DNA from 3 places in the Bacillus sp. MN7755 genome. Region 2 is predicted to be linked to each of the others. Evidence: riboswitches for the same ligand, from Rfam matches in the RefSeq annotation. Region 2 holds a riboswitch; each other region holds the start of a gene.
What was found. Region 2 has a riboswitch for S-adenosylmethionine ahead of ACYVEC_RS11160 (MetQ/NlpA family ABC transporter substrate-binding protein). Riboswitches for the same ligand answer to the same signal wherever they lie in the genome.
Positions count from the first base shown of each region.

Region 1 (3,282 bases), on a different contig from region 2:
TAGCATTCTCAATATTTTTTTCTACATCTCCAAAGACAATATCCATTTGAATACATGCGACTTTCATTTTTTCAGCCCCATTCTCATTTTTTTCTTTACAAAATACTGGAAAGATTATATCATTTGTCACTAGAATTGTAACAACTTTCAAAAGAGGTGGAAAGTATGAAATTATTCCAACCTTCTGAGATAGTAACATCATTGCCAACACAATTTTTTGCTTCACTTGTTGCAAAAGTTAATAAAGTCGTTGCAGCTGATCACGATGTTATTAATCTAGGTCAAGGTAATCCAGATCAACCAACACCGCAGCATATCGTAAAAGCTTTACAAGATGCTGCAGAAAAGACCATTCATCATAAATATCCGCCATTTCGCGGACATGAAAGTTTAAAAGAAGCCGTGGCAACATTCTATCAACGTGAATATGATGTAGTAGTAAATCCAAAAACTGAAGTTGCTATTTTGTTTGGTGGAAAGGCTGGATTAGTAGAATTACCAGTTTGTTTTACAAACCCTGGTGATACTATTCTCGTTCCCGATCCAGGCTATCCAGATTATTTATCAGGAGTTGCTTTAGCAAAAGCACAATTTAAAACAATGCCGCTTATTGCAGAAAATAATTTTTTACCAGATTATACGAAAATTGATGACTCTATTGCCGAGCGTGCAAAATTAATGTTTTTAAACTATCCAAATAATCCTACAGGTGCTACTGCATCAAAAGATTTTTTTGATGAAACTATTCATTTTGCTAATAAACACAATATATTAGTTGTTCATGATTTTGCTTACGGTGCTATTGGGTTCGATGGTCAAAAGCCTGTTAGTTTCTTACAAGCAGACGGTGCCAAAGATACAGGAATCGAAATTTACACATTATCGAAAACTTTCAATATGGCTGGCTGGCGTATCGCTTTTGCTGTAGGGAATGAAAGTGTGATCGAAACAATTAACTTATTACAAGATCATATGTATGTTAGTATTTTTGGTGCAGTTCAAGATGCTGCCCGCGAAGCACTATTAAGTTCACAGTCTTGCGTAATAGACCTTGTAAATAGTTACGAATCTCGAAGAAACGCTCTTATTTCAGCTTGTCACTCAATTGGTTGGAATGTAGACATTCCAACAGGTTCATTCTTTGCATGGCTTCCTGTACCAGAAGGTTATACATCTGAGCAATTTTCTGATATTTTACTAGACAAAGCACACGTTGCAGTTGCTCCTGGTGTTGGATTTGGTGAACATGGCGAAGGGTACGTCCGTGTTGGTCTCTTGCATACAGAAGATAGATTACGAGAAGCCATTAATCGAATTGATAAATTAAATTTTTTCAAAAAATAATTGACAACGCGAATAATATCTGACAAAATTCAGTTATCTTAAAAATTTAAACATTTCTAAATACTTCTTATCAAGAGCAGGTGGAGGGACGAGCCCGACGAAACCCGGCAACCGATCTACATAATTGTAGACACGGTGCTAATTCTCGCAGCATTACGCTGACAGATAAGGAGCTGGTTATAAAAAAACCTCTCCTTAGCTGAGAGGTTTTTTTATTTAACTAGGAGGTTTTAACAATGAGCGGAATAATAGCGACGTATTTAATCCATGATGATTCACATAACTTAGAAAAAAAGGCCGAGCAAATTGCACTCGGATTAACAATTGGCTCTTGGACCCATTTACCAAATTTATTACAAGAACAATTAAAACAGCATAAAGGCAATGTCATTCATATTGAGGAATTAGCTGAACAAGAACATACCAATTCGTATTTACGAAAAAAAGTAAAACGCGGGATTATTAAAATCGAATATCCGTTATTAAACTTCAGTCCAGATTTACCAGCGATTTTAACGACTACCTTTGGAAAGCTATCACTTGATGGCGAAGTAAAATTAATTGATTTAACTTTTTCAGATGAGTTAAAAGAGCATTTTCCTGGTCCAAAATTCGGGATAGATGGTATTCGAAACCTTTTACAAGTACATGAGCGTCCCCTTTTAATGAGTATTTTTAAAGGAATGATTGGACGAAATATTGGGTATTTAAAAACGCAATTACGCGATCAAGCAATTGGTGGTGTAGATATAGTAAAAGATGATGAAATATTATTTGAAAATGCATTAACACCTCTTACGAAACGCATTGTATCGGGAAAAGAAGTTTTACAATCCGTATATGAAACATACGGACATAAAACGTTATATGCCGTAAATTTAACAGGACGAACTTTTGATTTAAAAGAAAATGCGAAACGTGCAGTGCAAGCTGGAGCTGATATTCTATTATTTAACGTATTTGCTTACGGACTAGATGTACTACAATCACTTGCAGAAGATGATGAAATCCCAGTTCCTATTATGGCACATCCTGCTGTAAGTGGTGCTTATTCAGCATCCAAGTTATATGGAGTTTCATCTCCATTATTACTCGGAAAGCTACTACGTTATGCTGGGGCTGACTTTTCATTATTCCCATCTCCATACGGAAGTGTTGCGCTAGAAAAAGAGGAGGCTCTTGCTATCTCAAAATATTTAACTGAAGACGATGCATTTTTCAAGAAGAGCTTTTCTGTTCCGTCTGCTGGTATTCATCCTGGTTTCGTTCCCTTTATTCTACGAGATTTCGGTAAAGATGTTGTTATTAATGCTGGTGGCGGAATACACGGACATCCAAATGGGGCGCAAGGCGGCGGTAAAGCTTTCCGTGCTGCAATTGATGCTACTTTGCAAAATAAACCACTCCATGAAGTAGATGACATAAACTTGCATAGTGCACTACAAATATGGGGAAATCCCTCTCATGAGGTGAAATTATGAGTATTCAAGTATTTTGTGATTTTGATGGCACGATTACAAATAATGATAACATTATGTCCATTATGGAAAAATTCGCACCACCAGAAGCCGAAGAAGTAAAGAATAGAATTTTATCACAAGAGCTATCTATTCAAGAAGGTGTTTCTCAATTATTTCAATTAATACCTACTAATCTGCACGATGAAATTATTCAATTTTTAATAGAGACTGCTGAAATTCGTAATGGTTTTCATGAATTTATACAATTTGTAAATGAAAATGACATTTCTTTTTACGTTATATCAGGTGGAATGGATTTCTTCGTCTATCCACTCTTACAAGGACTCATTCCTAAAGAGCAAATTTACTGTAATGAAACTGACTTTTCAAGTGAATACATTACCGTTAAATGGCCTCATCCTTGTGATCATCATTGTCAAAATCATTGCGGATTATGCAAATCATCTTTAATCCGTAA
Region 1 is NZ_BTRL01000012.1:374,541-377,822, forward strand. It holds gene ACYVEC_RS14015 (carbon-nitrogen family hydrolase) at 1-151, opposite strand, end outside; gene ACYVEC_RS14020 (pyridoxal phosphate-dependent aminotransferase) at 166-1,344, shown strand; SAM riboswitch class I at 1,409-1,516, shown strand; gene mtnW (2,3-diketo-5-methylthiopentyl-1-phosphate enolase) at 1,581-2,825, shown strand; gene mtnX (2-hydroxy-3-keto-5-methylthiopentenyl-1-phosphate phosphatase) at 2,822-3,282, shown strand, end outside.
Region 1: it holds a riboswitch for S-adenosylmethionine, as region 2 does, so the genes downstream of both, mtnW (2,3-diketo-5-methylthiopentyl-1-phosphate enolase) here and ACYVEC_RS11160 (MetQ/NlpA family ABC transporter substrate-binding protein) in region 2, are expected to answer to the same signal.

Region 2 (3,282 bases):
AACATCCTTCGCCGTTAATTCCTTTTCTTTTTGAACTGATTCTTTTTTCAGCTCATCCGTCTTTGCTGTTTTCTCATTACTACACCCTACCCCTAGACTGATTGCAAGGACTAAACTAGAAGTTAAAATAAGTTTTTTCATAATTACCCCTCCTTTCCAAAAGGATATCATCTGTTTCCCTCTGAAATCTATATAATTTTTAATCTCCCTATTTAACTTTATTCCTCTCATAGCAACATTTTTAAAGAATTAGCTAAATATGATGTAAATAACAACAACTCATTTCAGGAGGTCATTATGAAAGCAATAATTTGCACAAAGTATGGACCACCCAATGTTCTCAAACTTCAAGATGCAGAGAAACCTATCCCTAAAAAGAATGAAGTATTAGTTAAAATTCACGCAACAAGTGTATCGACTGGAGATTGTAGAATACGCGGATTTAATAGCCCTCTCTTATTTTGGATTCCTATGCGACTTGTATTAGGACTTAGAAAACCGAGAAAGCCTATACTCGGTGTAGAGTTATCCGGTGAAATCGAAGAAATAGGAACAGATGTAACTCAATTTAAAAAAGGAGATCAAATTTTTGCATTAACAGAGCTTAATGTCGGTGGTTATGCAGAATATACATGTGTACATGAAAGTGGATTAATAACATTAAAGCCTACCAATGTGACGTATGAGGAAGCAGCAGTTATTCCCTTTGGCGGAACTTCGGCACTACACTTCCTAAGAAAGGCCCGTATAAAAAGGGGGCAACAAGTGCTAATATATGGTGCATCTGGATCAGTAGGAACAGCTGCCGTACAACTTGCTAAATATTTCGGCGCAATCGTTACAGCTGTTTGTAGTCATTCAAATTTTGAACTAGTGCAATCTTTAGGAGCTGATAAAGTAATTGATTATACAAAAGAAGATTTTACTAAGCAGGGGGAATACTATGATATTATATTTGATGCTGTTGGAAAACATAAAAGATCCCTTGGAAAAAAAGCATTAACGCCTACTGGTGTATATGTCTCTGTTAATGGCATGATGGCAAAGGTCAGTAAAGAAGATATGTTTCTACTAAAAAAACTAACTGAAACAGAAAATTTAAAACCCGTTATTGATAGAACTTACCGATTAGAAGAAATTGCTGAAGCTCATATATATGTAGAAAAAGGGCATAAAAAAGGGAATGTCTCGATTATCTTAAAATAAAATATATTCAGAAAATAACGTTGACAATTCTTTTTGTAAGATTTACTATTAGTACCATATTAAAAAACTACATACACATACTCTTATCAAGAGTGGCGGAGGGACTGGCCCGATGATGCCCGGCAACCGAGCTTATGACGTATAAGCTAAGGTGCTAATTCCTGCAAAACGAGTTTTCGTTTTGGAAGATAAGAGAGGAACCTATTTTGTCTATTCGGCACCTCTCTTATTTTGAGAGGTGCTTTTTATTTTGAAACGTATATTAAGGGGGAATTATAGATGAAAAAGGTATTATTGAGTATTGTAAGTGGGGCGGTACTATTATTAGGCGCATGTAGCGGGGGTTCAGATAAAGAGGTAAAAGCGTTAGATGAGAAAAAGATTACTGTCGGCGTAACAGGTGGACCGCATGAACAAATTTTTGAAAAGGTAAAAGAAGTGGCAGCGAGAGACGGACTCGAAATCGATATAAAAGTATTTAATGATTATGTAGCACCAAACGTATCTTTAGATGAAAAAAGTCTCGATGTAAATAGCTATCAAACGAAATCATATTTAGACGTATTTAAATCTGAACGCAATATGAAATTAACTGAAGTATTTTCAACTGTAACATTCCCTATGGGCGTATATTCTAAAGATATAAAAGATGTAAAAGACTTAAAAGAGGGCGATGCAATTGCTGTACCAAATGACCCAACGAATGAACTTCGCGCTTTAAAGCTATTTGAAAAAGCAGGGGTTTTAAAAGTGGATCCAAAAGCTACAGAAAAAGCGACTGCAAAAGATGTAATTGAAAATCCAAAAAAATTAAAAATCGTTGAATTAGAGGCATCTCAATTGCCAACACAACTAAGTGAAGTGAAAGCAGCTGCAATTAATACAAACTTTGCATTAGGTGCAAAATTAAGCCCTGCGAAAGATTCTATTTTCCGTGAAGGAAAAGATTCACCATATGTGAACTGGGTCGTTGTTCGTACTGAAAATAAAGATGATGCTATTGTAAATAAATTAAAGAAGGCTTATCAATCTAAAGAAGTAAAAGAATTTATCGAGAAAAAATTTGATGGTTCTGTTTTACCGTCTTGGTAGGAGCTGAGGATAATGATTGAATTGAAAAATGTATCCAAAGTATTTACAACAAAAAAAGGGAATGTGGAAGCTCTTAAACCTACTTCCCTTCAAGTAAAAAAAGGTGAGGTATTTGGAATCATTGGATATAGCGGCGCTGGTAAAAGCACATTAATTCGCTGTGTAAATTTATTAGAAAAACCAACGACAGGAAACATCATTGTAAACGAGCAAGACTTAACAACACTGTCGACAAAAAAACTAGCAAAAGCGCGACAAAAAATCGGAATGATTTTTCAAGGGTTCAATTTACTTAAAACCGTTACCGTCTATGAAAATATCGCACTACCTTTACGCCTTGCTGGCATTTCAAAAGTAGAAATTGAAAAAAGGGTGGAAAAGTATTTACGTATTGTCGATCTTTTTAATCGAAAAGACGCCTATCCAAGTGAGCTTTCTGGTGGTCAGAAACAACGTGTGGCCATCGCTCGTGCACTATCACATGAACCGGAAGTGTTATTAAGTGATGAAGCGACAAGTGCTTTAGATCCAGAAACAACTGATTCTATTCTTGATTTGTTATTAAAAATCAACGAAGAAATCGGAATTACGATTTTACTCATTACACATGAAATGAATGTTATCCAGCGTATATGCGACCAGGTTGCTGTTATGGAACAAGGGGCTGTAGTCGAAAGCGGGACTGTGAAGGATATTTTCACAAACCCACAACATGTAACAACAAAGAAATTTGTAAATAGTGCCTTTGCAGCGAAAATTCCAGAAGAGGTACAAAAAGAGCTACAAAGTACCGGGGAAATCGTAACCCTTTCATTTATTGGCACTACTTCAGGGGAACCTGCTTTAGCTGTTGCCACAAAACGTTTCCAAGTATATCCGAATATTTTATCCGGTAATATTACACAATTAAAAAACGAGGCATACGGGAAACTTGTCGTTCATATGCAAGGTGAACAAAATGAAATTCACTGTGCTTTATCGTTT
Region 2 is NZ_BTRL01000009.1:16,001-19,282, reverse strand. It holds gene ACYVEC_RS11170 (DUF6612 family protein) at 1-141, opposite strand, end outside; gene ACYVEC_RS11165 (NAD(P)-dependent alcohol dehydrogenase) at 298-1,206, shown strand; SAM riboswitch class I at 1,287-1,401, shown strand; gene ACYVEC_RS11160 (MetQ/NlpA family ABC transporter substrate-binding protein) at 1,486-2,298, shown strand; gene ACYVEC_RS11155 (methionine ABC transporter ATP-binding protein) at 2,311-3,282, shown strand, end outside.

Region 3 (3,282 bases), on a different contig from region 2:
TTGTCGTTCTGATAAAGGGATACGTATTATCCCCCGCTAACAGTAAAAGTTTTTCCTTTATGAGAAAAACCAACAAAATCAATGATTAGTAAACAAAAAAAGAACATTGATATTTCAATGTTCTTTTTTATATCTCTACTTATTAATTAGATTGTGCTTCGAAAAGAGCACCTTAATCCCCTTATCCCTGATTCTTCTGCGCCTCTCTAAACTCCCCCTTCACCCTCTCTAACAGCCCTTCTTCCGTAATTAATCGATACGCTGTATTTGCTAATGCTTTTGCGGATGTAATTAATGCTTTATCTCCTAATTCTGAGCGTGCTGCTTTTCTAAATTCATTCGTATGTGCAATTAAGTCATCTGGGCCGATTTTAATGTACGGGTGAATGGTCGGTACGACTTGGCTTACGTTTCCTGCGTCGGTTGAACCAATGCCAAGTCTTTCTTTACGATTTACTTCTTCACCTAGTAATTCTAGTTCTTCCGCTACGATGTCGTTATATGTCTTTGTTACGAGTAATTCATCGATTTCATTTTGGAATTGATGGATTTTTACTTTCGTACCTGTTGCTAGCGCTGCCCCTTGTGCGATGTTTTTCACTTTCTCTGTTACTTCCGCACATCTTTTTCGCGTTGCTGCACGAATGAAGAACCTTGCTGCGGCGTAGTCAGGAATAATGTTAGGTGCCTTTCCTCCTTCTGTAATAACGCCATGAATCTTCACATCTGACGGAAGTTGTTGACGAAGTGCGTTAATACTGTTGTACAGCTGAATAACCGCATCTAATGCGTTAATCCCTTCTTCAGGTGAAGCTGCAGCATGAGCTGTTTTTCCGTAAAAATGAAAATCAAGTGGATCAACTGCTAGTGAAGGACTCGTTGTCGCTGTTTTTCCGCTCGGATGAATCATAAGTGCCGCATCAATATCTTTAAATAAACCTGCCTTTACATAACTCGATTTTGCGCTACCGTTTGGCCCGCCTTCTTCTGCCGGTGTTCCGAAAACGACAACCTCTCCGCCTATTTCTTCAAGCGTTTCTGATAATGCAATTGCTGCTGCAACACTAATTGTGCCGATTAAATTGTGACCACACGCATGGCCAAGTCCTGGTAAAGCATCATACTCAGCTAAAAATGCGATAACTGGTCCTTGTTTCCCTGAACTTTTTCGTGCGATAAAACCTGTTTCATGACCAGCTATATTGTGCTGCAACTGGAATCCTGCACTACCTAGCAATAAACTTAACGTTCTAGATGCGTAAAATTCTTGGTTACCAATCTCCGGATTCGCATGAATATCATGACTTGTTTCTATGTACTTTTCCTTATTTCTTTCGATACTCTCTTCAATTGTTTTTCTTTGTGACGTTACTCCAGTCGCTCCCATTTTTCTTCCTCCTTTTATTTTCACGTAAAAAAGCCTCTTTCTAAAAGATAGAAAGAGGCTTCTGTATATACAGTCAAAATGAGCTTCTTTCTTATCTTTCAAGTTACCTTGCTGGAATTGGCACAGTATTCATAAAGAATCCGCTGCCGAGGTATCGTAGGGCCAGTCCCTCCACCTCTCGTGATAAGAATTTTCATAAAATTATATTAAATTACATTCATTCTAAGTTCATTTCAAATAAAAGTCAAGGAATTCCTATCCAAATTTACCGAATATCTAAAAATCCTTTTAATACACCAATTGTCTCAGGTGCTTGCAATCTTGCACATATGTACGGGAATTCCGTACTACCTTCAAACATCATTTGAGATGTAAGCGGTGCCCCTGCCCAGAAGATTTCATCATCGATTACGATAAATGGGAAGGCTTTATTTTGTCTTTGTAACTTTACATTTTTCAGTGGAACTGGTCCATCACTATACACTGTTATTTGCGCATTTGTACGCATTAACGCTTGCCATACTCGTTTATCTACTTGTTTTGTACTTGGAAGTGAAATAATGATTTTTCGTTTTGCGGCTAAAATATCTTTTAATAGCCCTTTCGTTTCCTCAAGATTCATTTCCATAAACCAGCGTAATCGTTTCGATATTTTTCGTTCCCACAATTGCCTTGATGTCGTACGATCATACACATCTCCATGACGTTCTATATGAGCTGTTAATTGTGATAACGCTTGTTTTCTTGAAAGATTTTTACGCATATAATGGCAATCCGATAATTGAATGAACTTCCCTCTCGCTCTTGTCACTGCAACGTTGACGAGGCGATGGTTTTTATGGTCAAAGAATAACACGCCAGGGCGTTCTTGCGGATAACTATCAACTGTATCAAAAATCATCATATCTCTTTCAGACCCTTGAAACTTATGAACCGTTGCTGCTAAAACAGGTATGTGTTGATATTTCGTTCTCTGTAACATTTCTCTAATACATGTTGATAAAAAGCGGGATTGTGCCCTGTAAGGTGTCACAACACCGATCGATTGCACACCATCTAACAGTCCGATTAACATCATTTGCATCGCTACTAAACCAGACATAATATTAAAACGCGATCCTGAAGCAGCATCCTTTAACGAAAAAGCTCCCATTAAGCTCGTATCAAATAAAATACTCGCTTCATTTGCGAACGGTTGTAGTTTCGCAAGTTCTTTACGTTCTGAAACTGACGGATGATCGTATACTCTATTTTTATAAATAAATGAGTTTGTAAACTTAGATATATTCGCATGCATACGTCTTTGTTCCTGCAACATAAACAGGTTCGGATGTGCTTCTGATTTATTAACAGACTCAACAATCCCAGCATGGTAAAACATATCTTCGCCGAGCCATTTGCGAACGAGTTCATGGTTTGCCATCGCAATTGGAGGTAACTGTAAAAAGTCTCCACAAACGACGATACGTTTTCCAAGTGAAGCAGCTAATGCAATTTGCGGAACATATGCCATACTCACTTCATCTACAACAACTAAATCAAATGTACGCTCGTAAATAAGTGAATCAATGGCACATTTCGATAAAGTTGCGCCGATTACTTTCGCATTTTCAATGTATTCTTTTTCTACTTCTTTAATTTTCGCTTTTTGCTTTCGAAGATCACTTTCAATCTCTTGTATACGCTTCTTATCAGCAGATGTTGCTTTATATGATAAAATCTTTTCACGAAGATCTTGTCGTGTCTCTTCTAAATAGAGTCTTTCTTCTCCCCAAGATCCGTTCGTCGTTTCAACTAACTTCGACGCAAGTAGCGTTTCATGATTTCTTATATGTTCATGTTGACTATAACCGTAACGAACAATTTCGCCAGGCGTCCATTTCTTTTTCTTTTCA
Region 3 is NZ_BTRL01000025.1:11,241-14,522, forward strand. It holds gene ACYVEC_RS24375 (Lrp/AsnC family transcriptional regulator) at 1-12, shown strand, start outside; gene ACYVEC_RS24380 (M20 family metallopeptidase) at 182-1,387, opposite strand; SAM riboswitch class I at 1,476-1,577, opposite strand; gene ACYVEC_RS24385 (AAA domain-containing protein) at 1,653-3,282, opposite strand, start outside.
Region 3: it holds a riboswitch for S-adenosylmethionine, as region 2 does, so the genes downstream of both, ACYVEC_RS24380 (M20 family metallopeptidase) here and ACYVEC_RS11160 (MetQ/NlpA family ABC transporter substrate-binding protein) in region 2, are expected to answer to the same signal.